DNA from 3 places in the Gracilibacillus saliphilus genome. Region 1 is predicted to be linked to each of the others. Evidence: riboswitches for the same ligand, from Rfam matches in the RefSeq annotation. Region 1 holds a riboswitch; each other region holds the start of a gene.

Region 1 (5,993 bases):
CGTGATTCCTTTATCTCAGTTGATTCTGACGCCGCTACGTTTCTAAACGGGCACTCTGCGCTTTTCTTATTAAGTTTAAAAAACACCTAGTTTCATAACTAGGTGTTGTAGTTTACTTATTCAGATACAGGAATGATTGCTCCGTCGTATTCTTCTTCCATAAATGTTTGGATTTCTTCAGAACGTAGTACATCTACTAATGTTTGGAGTGCTTCATTATCTTCATCTTCAGAACGAGCAACAATTAAGTTAGCATATGGTGAGTCAGGACTTTCAAGAATGATGGCATCTTCTGTTGGTACTAAGCCATGTTCAATTGCATAGTTCGTGTTGATTGCCACAACTGTATCTTCTTCTCTTTCATAATTTTGCGTTAAAAGCGCAGGTTCAATACTTGTATCAAACTCCAAGTTTAATGGGTTTTCTACAATATCTTCAACTGTGGCTTCAGTTGGATCAACATCTTCGTCAAGAGTAATAAGTCCTTCTTCTTGTAATAGTAACAAATTACGACCATGGTCTGGAACATTACGACTCATAATAATGGTTGTTCCTTCTTCAATATCTTCTACACTTTCAACGTTTTTAGAGTAAAATCCTATTGGTTCAATGTGAACTCCACCAAGGTCGACAAAGTCATAACCTTTTTGTTCTTTTTCAGTTTCCAAGAATGGCGTATGTTGGTAATAGTTAGCATCCAATAATCCACTATCTAAGTCTTGGTTTGGTAGTACATATTCTTGATATGTTTCAATTTGAAGCTCGATACCTTGTTCCTCTAATAATGGTGCAGCTTGTTCAAGTACTTCAGAGTGAGGAACTGCTGACGCCCCAACAACAATCTTTGTTAACTCTTCATTTTCTTCAGTTGCACCTTCATCGTTAGTTTCTTCTGTGTTTTCTTCACCATTGCTAGTGTCTTCTGCACCTTCCTCATTGTCTGCTGTACCACATGCTACAAGTGCTAAAGACAGTAATGCTGTAAGTAAAAAAATAATTAGTTTTTTCACAATAGATCATCCCTTCTTAAATTTAAAATTTTATCTTTTATCTATCACTTTGGATAGGAAATCCCCAATAAATTGAACAATAAACACGATAACTACAATAAATACAGTACAGAGAAATACTACATCAAAATCCCAGCGTTGGAAACCTTTCATATAAGCAAGGTCACCTAATCCACCAGCACCAATTACACCTGCCATCGCTGTATAGCTGATTAGGGCAATTAATGTAACGGTAAGCCCAGAAATAATCGCTGGCATCGATTCAGGTAATAATACTTTAAAAATAATCGTAGAAGCTTTTGCTCCCATAGATTTCGCAGCCTCGATAACCCCTTTATCCACTTCTTTCAAACCGATTTCGACAAGACGTGCGTAGAAAGGAGCTGATCCAATAATTAAAGCAGGTAATGCCGCTTTCCAACCACGAATTGTACCAATTAAAAAGTCAGTAAAAGGGAAAAGTAATAAAATTAATATAATAAATGGTATTGCTCGAAATACGTTAACAATAGTTGCCGAAATAAAGTTTATCCATCTATTTTGCCAAAGGTTACCTTGGTCAGTTAGGAAAAGCAATAATCCAAGTATAATCCCAAGAACAAAGGTACCAATACCGGCAAAAATGGTCATGTATAGTGTTTCCCAAGTAGCTTGCCACATATCATCCATTACTACATTTGGAAATAATTGCTCAAACATGTCTTAACACCTCTACTTCCACTCCGGTGCCTTCTAGAAAAGTAATAGTCTCCTCTAAGATTTTTTTATCACCATTTATTTCAACATATAGGGTACCATATGCCCCTTCCTGTGTTGGCGCAATCGATCCTTGTAAAATGTTTATCTCAACATCAAATTTCTTAGCTACTTCACTAATAACTGCGCGTTTTGCATTATTTCCTATAAAGTGTAATTTGACAACCTCACTATCTTCCTTGTCATTAATAAATTCTACTAAGTTTTCCTTTTCGTATTCTAAAGGATTGAGTTGCTGTACAAATCGTTTGGTCGTTTTTGATTGTGGTTTTACGAAAACATCTAGTACGTCACCTGTTTCCACAACATTACCATTTTCCATTACAGCAACACGGTGACAAATCTTTTGAATAACGTGCATTTCATGTGTAATTAATATAACAGTTAGGTTTAACTTTTTATTAATAGATACTAACAAATCTAGGATATCATCGGTAGTTTCAGGATCTAGCGCTGAAGTCGCCTCATCACAAAGTAATACTTCAGGATCATTGGCAAGTGCTCGAGCAATTCCTACACGTTGCTTCTGTCCACCACTTAATTGTGATGGGTAAGCATTCTCTTTTCCTGCAAGTCCAACAAGATTAATTAACTCTTGTACTTTCTTTTTTTGCTCTGTTTTCGAAACACTAGCGATTTCAAGTGGAAATGCAATGTTATCGAAAACGGTTCGAGACCATAGCAAGTTAAAATGTTGGAAAATCATACCTATTTTTTGGCGTTTTTTACGTAATTGGTTCGTTGACATTTTGGTAATATCTTTCTCATGGATAACAACCGAGCCATTGGTTGGCTCCTCTAATCGATTAATTAATCGAACGAAAGTACTTTTACCAGCACCACTATAACCAATAACGCCAAATATTTCGCCTTGTTCTATATTAAGTGAAACATTATCGACAGCTTGCACTTGTTGTTTTTTTGTTTGATAAAGTTTCGATAAGTTTTTTATGCGAATCATTCTTTCACTCTCCTTCGTTTACAATATCGTAAACACATAAAAAAACCTTTCTGCACTAAGAGGACAGAAAGGATGATTATTCGTTGTCCTCTTATCTTTCAAAGCATAACGCTTTGATGGATTTAGCACCTATCAGTGTAAACTGACGGTTGCCGGGTTTCATAGGGCCATTCCCTCCACCACTCTTGATAAGAGCTTTCATATACAATTCATAACCAATATAATATCATCACGGATGACATTCGTCAATTCTTTTTGAAAAAGTAAAACTATTCAGAAAATTGGAGAGGAGGAGAGTTTGTGAGTGCAAGAAATAGATAGGGAGAGCATCGAGTGTACCTAATAACGAAATTCAGCTTCCACTTTAGCTTTAATCGCTAGTCTACCTGGTTCGATAGGGGTGATAGGACTGTCTGTGGAAACTCCTAAAACTACTGGTCGGCTTTCACTTTCTTCACGTCTGGAAATTTCTTTTAAGGAATACGGAATAGAACTAATGCTTACACCTAACTCCTGCGCAATAATGCTAGCTTTTATCTGCGTATTTTCCACCGCTTTTTGGAGCGCTTCTAGATAATATCGATCTTGATTTGCTACCGTTAATTGAATGTTACGGACAGTATTTGCACCGTAATCAACGGCTGTATCAATGATTAGTCCAACTTTGTCAATTGGTTCGATAATAACCTCTAACAAATTCGTTACACGATAACCTCTAAAAATTTGAATGCCTTCATCATAGTCATACTGAATATCCATCCGGTAATCATATGTCTGGATATGATGACGGGGGATATTCTCTTGAAGCAGTGCTTGAATAATGTTGTTGGTAGACTCAGCATTCTCGCGTTGCGCTTTTTGGAGATTGGAATCTTCTGTTATAACGCCAAGGGTAACCACTGCTTGATTTGGTTCAACTGACACCGTACCATCGCCTGTTACTAGTATCGAATAATCAGTCTGACGTACTTGTGAATGAGACCTTATATTTGGGTTAGCATAATACATTGTTTTCACCTTTTCTTGTTTATTATTACTTCTACTTTATTCGGAATAAGGTGAATACATGCTTTTTCATACTAAAAAAGAAACGGAGAAATAACTAGTCGAGATAATCGGGACTTGCTTTTCGTAGTAAAAAAACCGCACAACTAATGCAAAGCAGTGGAGAATATAGAGAATAGATCTATTTTGATAAACGTCTTGCATATCAGAAGTATAAAGAGTATAAAAACAGCTAAAGATAAAAGTGGATTTTGAAAAAACACCTAAAAAACGTGCTATGCAATGTTGATACGGATTTTCCACAGTATGAACTCCTATTAAATTAACCTCCATTAATGAAAATTTCACGTGGGAAAAAACAGTATGTTAAAACCGTTACATTCAGGGCAGATGATAAACAAATGAAAATTATATAGTCTAATATTAAAGTAATGGATAAAAAGATAATTGTTCAACTAATGATTAATGTATGCGCACTTACAGATACAAATAACCAGTACATTGGGTATTGCAATCAATATACGGTTTCCAAGAATAAAATAAACGGCACACCCACTTTTAACATAGATGGACCAAACTATACCCATTAGCTTCTTTTCATGGTATAGCGACAGGGGTATCGCCTTCAGAAATACCTCTTTCCCATTTCGGAGGGGCTAAAAATGCTCAGGGTGAAAAAATTATTACTTGCTTAATTAGATATCAATTATTAGCCAGTAGCTATTGATTCATTGTTTCGGAAGAAGAGATAATATTAAACCAAGAATTTTAGACATAGTATTTACAAAAGGAATGATAGGTTATGGAAACAGATAAATCACAACTAACAGCAGCCGAAATGGGAAAACTTTGGGCAGTTTATAATGGGAATACCATGGGCAAGTGTGTACTTAGCTACTATCTTAAACATGTGGGTGATGTGGATATTAAAAAAGTTTTAGAACAAGCTTTGAATTTATCTCATTCACTTAATCAAGATATCAAACAAATATTTAATCAGGCGAACTTTCCAATCCCAGTTGGATTTACCGATGATGACGTTAACTTGGGTGCACCAAGGTTATTTTACGATGAGTTTTATCTCCATTATTTGAAATATTTAGGGAAAGCGGGGATGAGTATTTATAGCGCTGCTATTCCTTTGGTTACAAGGAAAGATGTAAGAAAGTTTTTCCTTAATGCTCTTAGTGAAACTGCCCAATTAATGGCTGCAGTCGATGACGTATTAATAGTAAAAGGAGAATTAATGAATTCACCAACCATACCCGTTCCTGAAAAAGTTGATTTTATTAAAAAACAACACTTTTTGAATGGTTTTTTGGGAGACGTTCGTCCTCTCCATGGACTAGAGATTGCTCACCTTTATGGTAACATTAACAACGATATTACAAGTAAAGCGCTCATTATAGGCTTTAGTCAGGGAGCAAGAAATGAAAAAGTTAGAACGTATTTAGAGAGAGGAAAGAATATCAATCAAAAACATATTGAAATGTTGTCAAGCAAACTGCATAAAGATAATGTTCCTGCGCCATCGCTTATAGACCATTTAGTAACTACATCGATTACGCCGGCATTCTCAGATAAACTTATGGTTTATCATAAAATAGACATGTTCTCCATGAAAATCAGAGAATATGCCAATGGTGCTTCACTGAATGGAAGAAGGGATATCGGAGCATTGTATGGACGATGTTTAATGGATGTTTCACTTTATGTAGAAGACGGTGCTAATATTATGATTGATAATGGTTGGATGGAACAACCACCAGAAGCGGTTGACCGAGAAGACCTGTCTTCAAAAGAATAATAATAGCATAACTCCTAGTCGAAGTTTAAAGTTTAATATGGTGATAAAAAAACAGAACGCTTACATTTAATGTTGAACTGCACCCCAATTGTTGGACACAATCTAACAATTGGGGTGCAGTTTTTTATGCTAAAACTACTGTGATTTAGTATCGGAACTATTTCACCAAAGGCCCATTTCTTTAATTAAGATAAGAAAGTATAAATTTTGCGCAGATGTCTAGCTCCGAGCGCCCAGAAACTAGGCGACTTCACGAATTGCCCTACGATAAAGAAGACTTGCCGATTGGTGAAACCAGAGGCTTAGTCGCACTTATGCCTTTAGGTGAAAGTCATCATCGGTTCGTAAACTCACCGTGATTCCTTTATCTCAGTTAATTCGTTCCAGTCGCTACGTTTCTAATCGGGCGCTCTGCGCTTTTCTTAATTAATCAATGATTGTAATGGTGCAGGAA
Region 2 (5,993 bases), on a different contig from region 1:
TGATACCCGAACAGAAGGTGTTGTCCATAGTGGAGATTATTGGCACATTAAAGGGATTGATTTTACACGGTCAGGCCCCAATATGAAAGGATTTCATATTGGAGGTAGTCATAATATTATTGAGAATGTTGCTGTTTATGAAAATGGTGATACCGGATTACAGATAAGCCGTACAGATCAAGCAAATACTATAGAGGAATGGCCTTCCAATAATCTTGTTTTAAATAGTATGACATTCGATAATCGGGATCCTTCTGAAAATAATGCGGACGGGTTCGCAGCGAAATTGACAGTAGGAGAAGGTAATATATTTCGGGGTTCCATTTCACATAATAACATTGACGATGGTTGGGATCTATACACTAAAGTAGGAACTGGGGCAATTGGTGCAGTCACTATTGAGAATAGTATTGCTTTTAATAATGGCTATGTAACAGGAAGTGAACCTGGTAATGGTAGTAAAAATGGATTCAAGCTTGGTGGAGAAGGTGTATATGTCCCACATGTGATTCGAAATAGTATTGCATTTGGTAATGGTGCAGTAGGTTTTGATAGTAATAGTAATCCAGTTGTGATTGCAGAGAATAATTATGCATTTGATAACGAAGGTGGCAATATTTCGTTTACCACTTATTCTGGAATTGAGGAGAACTTCTCAATTGACGGCTTCATTTCTTTCCATACGAAAGAAGGAAATGCTGAAGAAGCGGTAGATCAATATCCATCACGCCTTCTAACAAATAATAATTTTATGTACACTGGCCAGGAAACTGCGAATCAATCTGGTGATCAGGTCCCTCAAGATGTTTTAGCTGTCTTAGAAGAAATTACGGAATTTGAAAGAGATCAAAATGGCCAAATCATCTGGGGAGATATTTGGGATACCTTTAATGAATTTATGGCACAATATGAAGAACCATCAGATGATGACATAGAAGAGGATGAAACAGATCCTTCAGAAAAACCAGATGAAAATAAAGACAATCCATCACTTCCAGATAGTGATTCAGAACCGGATTCGACTGACGGAAGTACGGATCGTGACAGTGAATCAGAGGAAGTCCCTGTTATCACAAAACCAGATATAAACGATGGAGTAGCAGCGATTGATTTATCAGACATAGAAAAAATCAGCGATGGTAATCTGCTTATTGTCGAATTCCCAGTAGAAAAGGGACCAGTAACCATTCAATTAACAGAGGATCAAGTTAAACTGTTGAAAGATAAAGGAGCTGCTCTCCATATTCGAAATAATGAGGTAGAGTTAATCATTCCTTCCGTAATTTTGGTAGAGGCTGAAGCACTTATAACACTGGACAAACTTGCTGATATAGAACATGCTGCAAGTGCTGTCTATGATTTTACTATTAAACAGAATGATGAGGAAATAAGTGAATTTGGTACTCATTCTGTCACGATTTCTTTTATCTTAAAAGAACAAAGAATTGATAATCTAAATGAATTAAGTATCTATCACTTAAACGAGGATAGTCAAAAATGGGAATCGGTTGGCGGAAATTATAAGGACGGAAAAGTAACAGCAAATGTTCAACATTTTAGTACTTTCACTGTATTGGATAAGGATAGTGAGCAAGCTGAGCAGGCAATTATTGAAAAAAGTGGAGGATCCACACTCCCAAGTACAGCAACCAATATCTTTCAATGGATTTTGATAGGAATTGCCTTCATTGTTAGTGGTGTGACTATAGGTGTTTTGGCAGTCCGAAAAAACCGAAACGATAGTAGGATGAAAACTTCTCGATAGATTGAATAAAGAAGAGTGGTAAATTGCTAATACCACTCTTCTACTGTTTTTTCGTTTTAGTTAGTCTTACCTTTCTATACTGCTTATGTCAAAAATAGATTTAACACCATCTCACAACGAAACAGTATAGAAGTCAAGCGAGGATAGCCAAGAAATCATAGCTGTAGAAGACTCATGTATAAGTAGTTTCGTCGACTAGTGCATTTAATTGATTAATCACTGACGCTTATGTTTAGGAATTGCTTGTTCAATAAAGTTGTCTGCCAGTTTTCTTAGTTCCTTTTTCATTGTCTCGCCTTCCATCGGTAAACCGTGACCAGCGATTATCATGTCGGGGTTTAGATCAGCTAGCTTTTTGACAGTCTCTTCTGCGCTAATCCAGTCTTCAGTAAAATAAGCAGGTGGTCCGTAAACGTGCTGTAAAGGGAAAAACACTGCCCAGGATGACTCTGGTTTTTCAGTTGAAAGGGCATCACCTGCAATTAAAACACGATCTTTTTCACGAAACAAACTAATGTGACCGGGGGTGTGTCCGGGTGTTTTGATGTACTGCCAATCCTCGAGAAAAGGAACAGAACCATCATTTGGTAATGCTGTTACAAGACCTTCCAAGTGTTCTGGCTTGGTAGGAAATATTGTTGATAATAATGAAATCATTCCTCCACCAACAGTTGGATCCCCTGGAGGGTATTCCTTCTTGCCTGTGACAAAATCCATTTCGTTTTCGTGGATATATATTGGTGCGTTCCAGTATTCTGTCAATTTTTTCGCGGAACCGATATGATCAAAATGACCATGGGTTAATATAATTGCTTGTGGTGGTTTATTGCCATAACGGTATTCGCAAGCGTGAAGAATTCTATCATGATATTTGCGCGTGCCACTATCGATTAAGACCCAATCTTCATTTGGAGCACCGATCATGATGACGTTAACAACAAGAGTCCGGTAATAAGCGATATCTGGAAGGACTTCTTCCGGAATGGCATGGTCTAAATCATGTTCAAGGTCTTTCCACTTATCAATATGTTCTTGATCCATTGTTTTTCCCACCTTATTTGTACGTAAACTATCATCCTTATTTTGGTGTGAAATGAACAGATTTATACTATTATCTGAAAATTAAAAAAAGCGCTTGTTGTTTTTTAAGTAGTATGATATGATTTGTAGCAAATCCAAGTGATGTATTTACAATTTAATAAAACGCAAGATTTTCTTATCCAGAGAGGTGGAGGGACTGACCCTGCGAAGCCTCGGCAACCAGCACGTATGTGCCCGGTGCCACTTTCAGAGAATCGATTTTGATTCGAAGATGAGAAGATTCGACCACGATTGTTTTTTGTGTAGTATAATGTAATTAATCGTAGAATCCTTCTCTATCTTTTATAGGGAAGGATTTTTTTATTTCAAAATAAGGTGAGGAGAATGTACAAATGATGGAAAAATAATTCTTGAAATTGTTGTTACATTAGGTAACTCCCTTAATGGTGAAGTGATTGATGCAGAACAACCAGAAATTCCGAGACAAAGCTTAGCACAAACATAAGTAAAAATTATGTAAAAAATGAAAAACCCCTTTACATGTATGGACAAATTAGTAAAAAATGATAAAATTTTAGTAAGTCGATGTGAGGGAGTTCGATCGAGATGAAAATGTGGATGAAAAAATTAACCGTTTTATTAGTGACGATATTAACGCTTGGGTTATATGTTCCCCCTATCTACACTAATGCTGATGTAGACCTAGGCAAAAAGGACATTGAGCCAAGCGAAGATCAGTCGAAACAAGTAGATAAAGAAGAAATTGAAGATTCGATAACAGAAGAAAACTTAATTCTTGAAGACTCGAATCAACTTTATCTCGAGGAATTAAATCATCTTGCAAAAGAACAAGTGCAAACAAAGCTAGGTACAAAAATCTCGGCAAAAGTGAATGGAGATCTTAATCGAACTGTCTTACCAAATCTTGAAACGGTATTAGATGCACTATATAAAGAAATTGGTGAAGAAGAAAGCCAATATTTAATGATTGCCGAAGAGCCCTCAGGCGGATATGGAGAGCGTATCTTTAACTTATACCATATAAAAGATAAAGAAAATGTTGCAAAGTTTCATGTCAATCGGTTAAGAAGACCACAAGACGGTTATTATTTTCAATTCCACTATCATTTGCAAGTCGATCAATTCGAAGAGCACTTCCCGATAGCAGAAGTTTATTGGGGAAAAGATACACCACCAAAATGGATGTCGTAATAGATAGGATGCCTTACGTATAGGAGGGCATCCTTTTTAACCATAATATTAGAAATATAATATGTCAGAATTTTAAAACATTTCCCTTTATTTTAATCCAAAATATCGATAAAATAGATGTTATCGTGAATTTTTTCATTTTAGGGAATTTATTAACAAAGGAGCCACAAAAAATGCCTATCAAAGTGCCGGATTTATTACCAGCCAAGAGTAAGTTACAAGAAGAGAATATTTTTGTTATGGATGAAAGCCGGGCATTTAAACAAGACATTCGGCCACTTAAAATATTAATATTAAATTTAATGCCATTAAAGCAGCAAACCGAAACCCATTTATTACGATTATTAGGAAACAGCCCATTACAATTAGAGGTAGGATTATTGCATACGAGTACACATACTTCCAGGAATACATCGGTAGAGCATTTAAAGCAATTTTATAAATCGATTGATGATGTAAAGGCTAATAGATATGATGGACTAATCATTACTGGTGCACCAATTGAAAAACTAGCTTACGAAGAAGTGAATTACTGGGATGAACTGTCTGAAATTATGAAGTGGAGTAAAACGAATGTCACCTCTACCCTGCATATTTGTTGGGGTGCAATGGCAGGTCTCTACTATCATTACGGGGTAGATAAGTATATGATGCCGGAAAAATTATCAGGCATTTATACACATACGCTCAATGAACCAAGAGAGAAGTTAGTCAGTGGTTTTGATGAGGAGTTTTTAGTGCCCCATTCACGTCATGCTGATATACGAAAAGAAGATATCGAAAAGGTCTCAAGATTGAAGATATTAAGTGAGTCGGAGCAAGCGGGAGTATATATGGTCGCCTCAACAGATGGTAAACAAATCTTTGTTACAGGCCACCCAGAATATGATGCTTTAACATTAAAGAAAGAGTTTGATCGGGATATGGCAGCTGGATTAAACCCGATCATACCAGAAAATTATTATCCGAATAATGATCCGAATCAAACACCAAAACTACGCTGGCGCACACATTCTAATATATTGATCTCTAATTGGCTGAATTATTATGTTTATCAGGAAACACCCTATGAATTATAATCAAAGCTTGGAACCTATTAAGTAAATGGAATAGGTTTTAAGCTTTTTTTGATTATAAGGCAAGAAAGTATAAAAGTGTGTGCTTGTCTAGCTCCGAGCGCCCAGAAACTAGGCGACTTCACGAATCGCCCTACGATAAAGAAGACTTGCCGATTGGTGAAACCAGAGGCTTAGTCGCACTTATGCCTTTAGGTGAAAGTCATCATCGGTTCGTAAACTCACCGGGGTTCCTTTATCTCAGTTGATCCGCTCCAGTCGCTACGCTTCTAAACGGGCGCTCTGTGCTTTCCTTAATATAGGAAAGCATATAATCCGCGGTATCAACGCATTTGTAAGCAGAGTTGCCATTTTGAAATAGCTTGTACAGGAAACCATCGCTGCGGCTGTCCACTTCGACTCCTGTGGGATCAGCGTGATCTGCAGATCCACTTTTGTAAAGCGATCTTCTTTGCAAAAGTTAGCTGAAGATACGCCCCACGGAAAGCGAAGTGGGCAAGCTGAAGCGGTTGTTACGCCTATTATTCATGTCAAAATAACTACTTTGGACAGGACCGGGTGGGCTTTCCCGGTTTTTCTTATAGTAATTCAGAAGTATTGCGATTAATTAGTATAACGCTTCCTCATTTAGAATTAATACTTATAAAATGGTTTAAATCACAAACTTTGTGTAAAACATTAGTAAATGGTTTGTATGAGGTGAGTGATGTTGAGTAGTTCTAATAAAAAGATAAAAATAATTACCGCTCCAGGATTTGCAGATGATGTCATTGATGAAATGAAAAGTGATTTGCCTTCCTTGTTGAAGTATTATGTTGATGAAACAGTGGATTGGGAATTTGAACACGAAACAGATCCTTTAACAGGATCGACAGAGAATGCAAGGGAGATTTTGGAAT
Region 3 (5,993 bases), on a different contig from region 1:
GCATTTCGTCCCACTTAGAACAAAAAAAATAACTTCCATAATTATTGTATCAAATGGCTTAACATCTCTCAACTATTTTCTGAATTATTTTTCTTCTTTAGATAACTTTCGATCTTTTCCATGTCGACTAGCTCCATATCGACAATCGTATCTTCATGTTTAATGACAGGGATCATGAGATGATAAGCTTCTAGCAGTACATCATCATTATAAATATTAAATTCTTCAATTTCAAACAAATAGTCTTGTTGCAACATTTCTAGCATCACTTTTGCTTGATCACAAAGGCTACAGTTTTCTTTACCATATAGTTTTAATTTCATCATTCCCACCCTTTAACTTGATTACAAACTCTCGACAAAATCTGCTGCATGAAACCTCTCTATGTCTCACTCTTCAAGTATCACGAAAAAACTAATGATTAGTTGGAACCCGACACTGAGTTTGTTGACCGGACACTAAGTACGTTATTTGTCAGAATAACGTACTTTTTTTGATGTTAACGGACATTGAATCCCTTATGCCAGGTCATTTCAGCTTATATGAGCACCATTTTGCTCAATAGCGGAATAGATGTCCGCAGGCAACCTAAAAACGGCGATTTTGTCATAAATAACCGAACAAATGTCCGCAATTAGCCCGTATTTCTAGTTTGGTGCTAATCGTCTATAAGCCTTTACCGATCATCATTTCACTTTATAGCTTTCATTCCTGTGTCGATCATTTCTTGAATCACATCTGCTGATTGGTGAAGTTGTTGTTGTTCTTTCTCTGTCAGTTCTAATTCTATTACTTCACGGATGCCATTTTCGTTTAGCAGTACTGGCACACCGAGATAGAGATCATTCAATCCGTATTGTCCCTCTAATTTTGCGGAAACAGTTAAAATGGCATTTTCGTTGTTTAAAATCGCTTTTGTTAGGCGGACCAATCCTAGACCAATACCGTAATAGGTTGCTCCTTTTCGTTCAATAATATGATAAGCTGCATCTCGAACGTTCTCAAATATCTCTGTCATAGCTGGATTTTGATAAAAGTTATCGATTCCTGCATATTGACTTAAAGGTACACCACCTATTTGTACATGACTCCAGACCGGCAGTTCCGAATCACCGTGCTCACCAATGATATAGGCATGTACATTACGTGGATCGACTTCAAAGTGTTCTCCTAATAAATAACGGAAACGCGCAGTATCCAGGATCGTTCCAGAACCAATGACGCGCTCCTTCGGCAAGCCTGAAATTTCTCTTGTCAAATGTGTTAATATATCCACCGGATTGGTCGCAACAACAAAGATGCCTTGGAAGTCAACATCCATGACTTTTTCGACAATACCTTTAAATATTTTTGCATTCTTCGTCACAAGATCCAACCTGGTTTCACCCGGTTTTTGATTGGCACCTGCTGTAATGACAACTAAATCTGCGTTATGGCACTCTTGATAATCTCCTGCTTTGATACGCATCGGATTTCCAAATGCCATCCCATGATTTAAGTCACGAGCTTCTCCCTCTGCTTTCGCTTGATTCAAATCAATCAGGACTAATTCATTGACAACACCTTGATTTAATAGCGCATAAGCATAACTAGTACCGACTAAGCCTGTTCCAATAATGACTACTTTTCTTAATTTTGTTTTGCGTATTGCCACAAAAAACCATTCCTTCCATCAAAAAATGGGATATAGTTATACTATATCCCATTTTTACTACTTATGAAACAATGATATCTGAAAATTATGTGAATAGTTGAGCAATAACTTCTTCTGCACCTAAAACCCCTGATGTCGATAATCCGTAAATATAACTCTTTCGGATCGAAATAGCATCAGCACCTTGTTGTAAATAGCGGTTTAATTCATCTTTCGACTTCACTTCTGCTTCAACGACAACGGTTAATCTTTCGCTTGCAATAATATTAATCTGTTCCAGCAAATCCAAATTAGATTCATTAATATTGGACAGGATAATCCCATCAACTTGTTGTTCCAGACTTGAACGAACATCATCTAATGACAAGTCTCCATAAACAAAGATCGGTAATGTTGTAAATTGTTTTATATATTGAATCTCTTCCCAATTAATATAGCGTTTTTGATATTCTTGTGCCACTTGTTCTGCTAGTGGGCTTTGATTCGCATAATTTTTCTTAGCAAAAATTGGATCAACAACAAAGTTGGTAGTTCCTTTCACTAGTTGATCTGCTTTTAAATGAATTTCATCTTTAGATATAGACAAAATAATTGCCTGATAACCGGCTAGTTCAGCACGCTGAATAAAATGTTTGGTAAGTTCTAAATCTTGAAAAATATGAGCTTGGAACCATAGCTCACTACCTGGAACAGCATCACTAATTTCTTCAATGCTATAGGATGAATGACTGCTAACAATAAAAGGAACACCTTGCTTACTGGCAGCTTTTGCAGTTGCTAATTCTCCATCTTCGTGAAAATAAGTCTGCGCACCTACTGCACCTAATAATAGTGGAGAGATTTTTAGTTTGGACGGTGAAGTGTTATTAAGTATAAATGATGTAGCATTTGCTTTCTTGGATGTTATTTGATCTAAATATAATTTAGCTGTTTCGGATAATTGCTTTTCAGCTACTTCCTCTAGACTAGCTACAAAATTTCCCTTTACATTTGTTTTTACCATGTTATATGCCTCCTATTAATTTAGGGAAACAAAAAAGCCCTCTTGATAAACAAGAGAGACTAAAGCTATTATCTCCCTCTTATTTTTCAAACTAAAGTTTGCAGGATTTAGCACCTTTTAAGCATGGATTGCTTAAGGTTGCCGGGTTTCATCGGGCCAGTCCCTCCACCTCTCTTCATAAGAGTATCTATATGTTTTAGTTTTTCATTTTATTAGCTCTTTCGATTTCTAATGCTTTTAATTGCCTTCTTAAAATCTTTCCACTGATTTTGGTTTTTGGTAATTCTTCCATTACTTCAATTTCTCTAGGTGCAGCATGTGCTGAAAGATTTTTTCTCACATATAATCGAATGTCTTCCAGTAATTGATCTGATGGTTGATATCCTACTCTTAACGTAATAAAGGCTTTGACCAATTCTCCACGTAATTCATCCGGTTTACCTATTACACCAGCTTCTTCTACTGCAGGATGTTCAATTAATTTGCTTTCCACTTCAAACGGACCGATACGCTCACCGGCAGAGTTGATCATGTCATCGTTACGACCTTGGAAAAAGACATATCCTTCTTCATCTTGTAAAGCGAGGTCTCCAGAGATATACCAGCCCTCATATTGAAAATAAGATTTAAACTTGTCTTTGTTTCCCCAAATCTCTTTCATTAGTCCTGGCCAAGGCGTACGAACTGCTAGTTGACCTACTTCACCTCGAGGCAACTCCTTACCTTCTTCATCTAAGATACCTACCTGCACACCAGGAAAAGGTCTGCCCATTGAACCTGGTTTGATTTTTTCAGCTGGAAGGTTGACAATTAAGTGTCCACCAGTCTCTGTCATCCACCAAGTATCGTGAATGCGGACATTTAAGCTCTTCCATGCCCATTGGATTACTTCAGGGTTTAGAGGCTCACCAACACTTAATACATGTCGTACAGATGATAAATCAAATTGTTTATAGAGGTCCCCTTTTGACAGAAGCATACGGAAAGCTGTCGGTGCACTATACCAAATCGTTACTCCTAATTCTTCAATTAAAGAATACCAATTCTCAGCACTGAAGCGTCCACCTTGGATCACAACGGTTGCTCTGTTCAATAGTGGTGCAAACAAGCCATATACACTGCCTGTCACCCAGCCTGGATGAGACGTACACCAATAAACATCATCATCTTTAATATCTAGTACCCATTTTCCTGTCACGATATGATGTTGTGCTGCACGATGGGCATGTAGTACGCCTTTTGGTTTACCAGTAGAACCACTAGTATAATGAATAATTAAACCATCCTCCCAGTCAACCCATTCCACATACTGATCACCGTCAACAGGTTGTAACGGTTCTTTCTCGATATCCTCTACAAAAAGAATCGACTCTAGTGAAGGAATATCGTCTTTCGGTACACGTTTAACTAACTCCTGATCAGTAATTAGTAAAGTACCAGCACAATCATTGATACGGTCTCTAACCGCTTCTTCCATAAATGCTTCAAACAAAGGACCAGCGATAGCCCCTACTTTAATAGCTGCTAAGATCGCGATATAGCATTCAGGTGTTTTAGGGAGAAATACAAAAACACGATCCCCTTTCGTTACCCCATATTCTTTTAAAATGCGAGCATAATGGTCAGTTTGATCCTTTACTTCTTTAAACGTATACGATTGCTTTTCGTCCTCATTCATATAATGGAGAGCAATTTTATCACCATATCCCTCGGCTACATGACGATCAATTGTTTCATATGCTGCATTAATTTTCCCAGTCTTCGCAGCAGATAATAAATCTTTTGCATCTGACCAATCAAAATTTTCTCTTATTTCGCCATAGTTGCTTAGGTTATATTCTCCTTTAATAGTTGCGATATGTGTTGTTGCCTGCTGTGTCATTTGATGTTCCCCCTTGAAGACCGGTTACTGTTTGTTCAAGTCTAAAGATTCTAAAATTTCTGATTTTAAATGTGCTAACTCTTCACTTCCACGATCCCTTGGTCGCTCTTGTTCTATCATAATCTCTTTCTCTACCTCTCCTGGTTGCCCTCTTAAAATAACAACACGGTCACATAGATAAGTTGCTTCATCTATATCGTGTGTTACTAATACAATAGTAGATTGATATTTTTTCCAAACATCTAATAATAAATCTTGTAATTGCATTTTTGTGAAAGCATCTAATGCACTAAACGGTTCATCCAAAAGGAGAATTTCTGGCGATGTCACCAGTGCTCTCGCAATGGCTACACGTTGTGCCATACCTCCTGATAACTCACGAGGATAAAGCTTTTCTTTTCCCCTTAAACCTACACTTTCTAAATACTCAATAGCTCTATTTTCCTTATCTTTACGGCTACCTGTCAATCCGAATGTTACATTATCTAACACATTTAACCATGGTAGCAGTCTCGGCTCTTGGAAAATAAAGCCTGTTGTATCATGAATTTCTTTTGATACGGTTCCGTTAATTTCAATTTCACCATCATATTCAGGATCCAGCCCTGATATTGCCCTTAGTAAGGTACTTTTCCCACATCCACTAGTTCCAAGCAAACCGATAATTTCTCCCGGTTTCACTTCTAAGTTAACATTTTGTACGGCAGTAGTACCATTAAACGTACGGCTTACATCTCTTAATGCTAGACTCATATTAAATACTCCTTCCTATTTCTCTAAACGATCCTGCCAGTGCAAGGAACGATCTTCTACTAGCTTTAAAATCCAGTCGGTGATTTTACCGATAATCGCAAATAGAATAATACTTGCCAAAATAGTTTCAGGGCTTGACATATTCTGACCAAAGACAAGTAAAAATCCTAATCCTTGACTTGCGCCCATCAGTTCTGCTGCCACTACAAACATCCAACCAAGCCCTAAGCCACTACGCATCCCCACTAAAAAGGACGGTAAAGAAGCTGGCAAAATAATTCGCTTCACCAATTGTAAAGTATTTAATCCGTACATTTTTCCTACTTCAATTAATTTACGGTCTACGCCTAATATGCCGCTAACAATATTTAAATAGACAGGGAAAAATACCCCAACTGCAATCATTGTAACTTTTGATGTTTCACCAATCCCCATCCATAAAATAAACAATGGCACCCATGCTAGCGATGGGATCGAGCGAAACGCCTGAATCATCGGATCAAAAAGCTGTTCTGCCTTTTTATAAAAACCGACAAATGACCCGAGAACAATCGCAGCAACTGTTCCGATAACAAATCCAACAAGTACGCGATAAGTCGTAATCCAAACATGTCCCCATAGCGATCCATCCTGTGCCATACTTATAATTTTTTCCACTATGGTACTCGGTGCTGGAAGTTGATTAGAAGGGACAACACCAA

What was found. Region 1 has a riboswitch for S-adenosylmethionine ahead of GHT08_RS08510 (methionine ABC transporter ATP-binding protein). Riboswitches for the same ligand answer to the same signal wherever they lie in the genome.
Region 2: it holds a riboswitch for S-adenosylmethionine, as region 1 does, so the genes downstream of both, GHT08_RS15770 (YpjP family protein) here and GHT08_RS08510 (methionine ABC transporter ATP-binding protein) in region 1, are expected to answer to the same signal.
Region 3: it holds a riboswitch for S-adenosylmethionine, as region 1 does, so the genes downstream of both, GHT08_RS01550 (alpha-hydroxy-acid oxidizing protein) here and GHT08_RS08510 (methionine ABC transporter ATP-binding protein) in region 1, are expected to answer to the same signal.

Annotation. Positions count from the first base shown of each region.
Region 1 covers NZ_WJEB01000006.1:81,074-87,066, reverse strand. The annotation lists gene GHT08_RS08520 (MetQ/NlpA family ABC transporter substrate-binding protein) at 117-1,010, opposite strand; gene GHT08_RS08515 (methionine ABC transporter permease) at 1,041-1,709, opposite strand; gene GHT08_RS08510 (methionine ABC transporter ATP-binding protein) at 1,702-2,727, opposite strand; SAM riboswitch class I at 2,816-2,922, opposite strand; gene GHT08_RS08505 (SIMPL domain-containing protein) at 3,067-3,735, opposite strand; gene GHT08_RS08500 (DUF3231 family protein) at 4,535-5,539, shown strand; gene GHT08_RS08495 (PFL family protein) at 5,962-5,993, opposite strand, start outside.
Region 2 covers NZ_WJEB01000027.1:41,861-47,853, reverse strand. The annotation lists gene GHT08_RS15780 (bacterial Ig-like domain-containing protein) at 1-1,765, shown strand, start outside; gene GHT08_RS15775 (MBL fold metallo-hydrolase) at 1,982-2,806, opposite strand; SAM riboswitch class I at 2,979-3,084, shown strand; gene GHT08_RS15770 (YpjP family protein) at 3,413-4,018, shown strand; gene metA (homoserine O-acetyltransferase MetA) at 4,192-5,097, shown strand; gene GHT08_RS15760 (hypothetical protein) at 5,801-5,993, shown strand, end outside.
Region 3 covers NZ_WJEB01000001.1:327,134-333,126, reverse strand. The annotation lists gene GHT08_RS01560 (glutaredoxin family protein) at 69-323, opposite strand; gene GHT08_RS01555 (L-lactate dehydrogenase) at 692-1,648, opposite strand; gene GHT08_RS01550 (alpha-hydroxy-acid oxidizing protein) at 1,740-2,657, opposite strand; SAM riboswitch class I at 2,734-2,841, opposite strand; gene acsA (acetate--CoA ligase) at 2,854-4,539, opposite strand; gene GHT08_RS01540 (ABC transporter ATP-binding protein) at 4,564-5,292, opposite strand; gene GHT08_RS01535 (ABC transporter permease) at 5,308-5,993, opposite strand, start outside.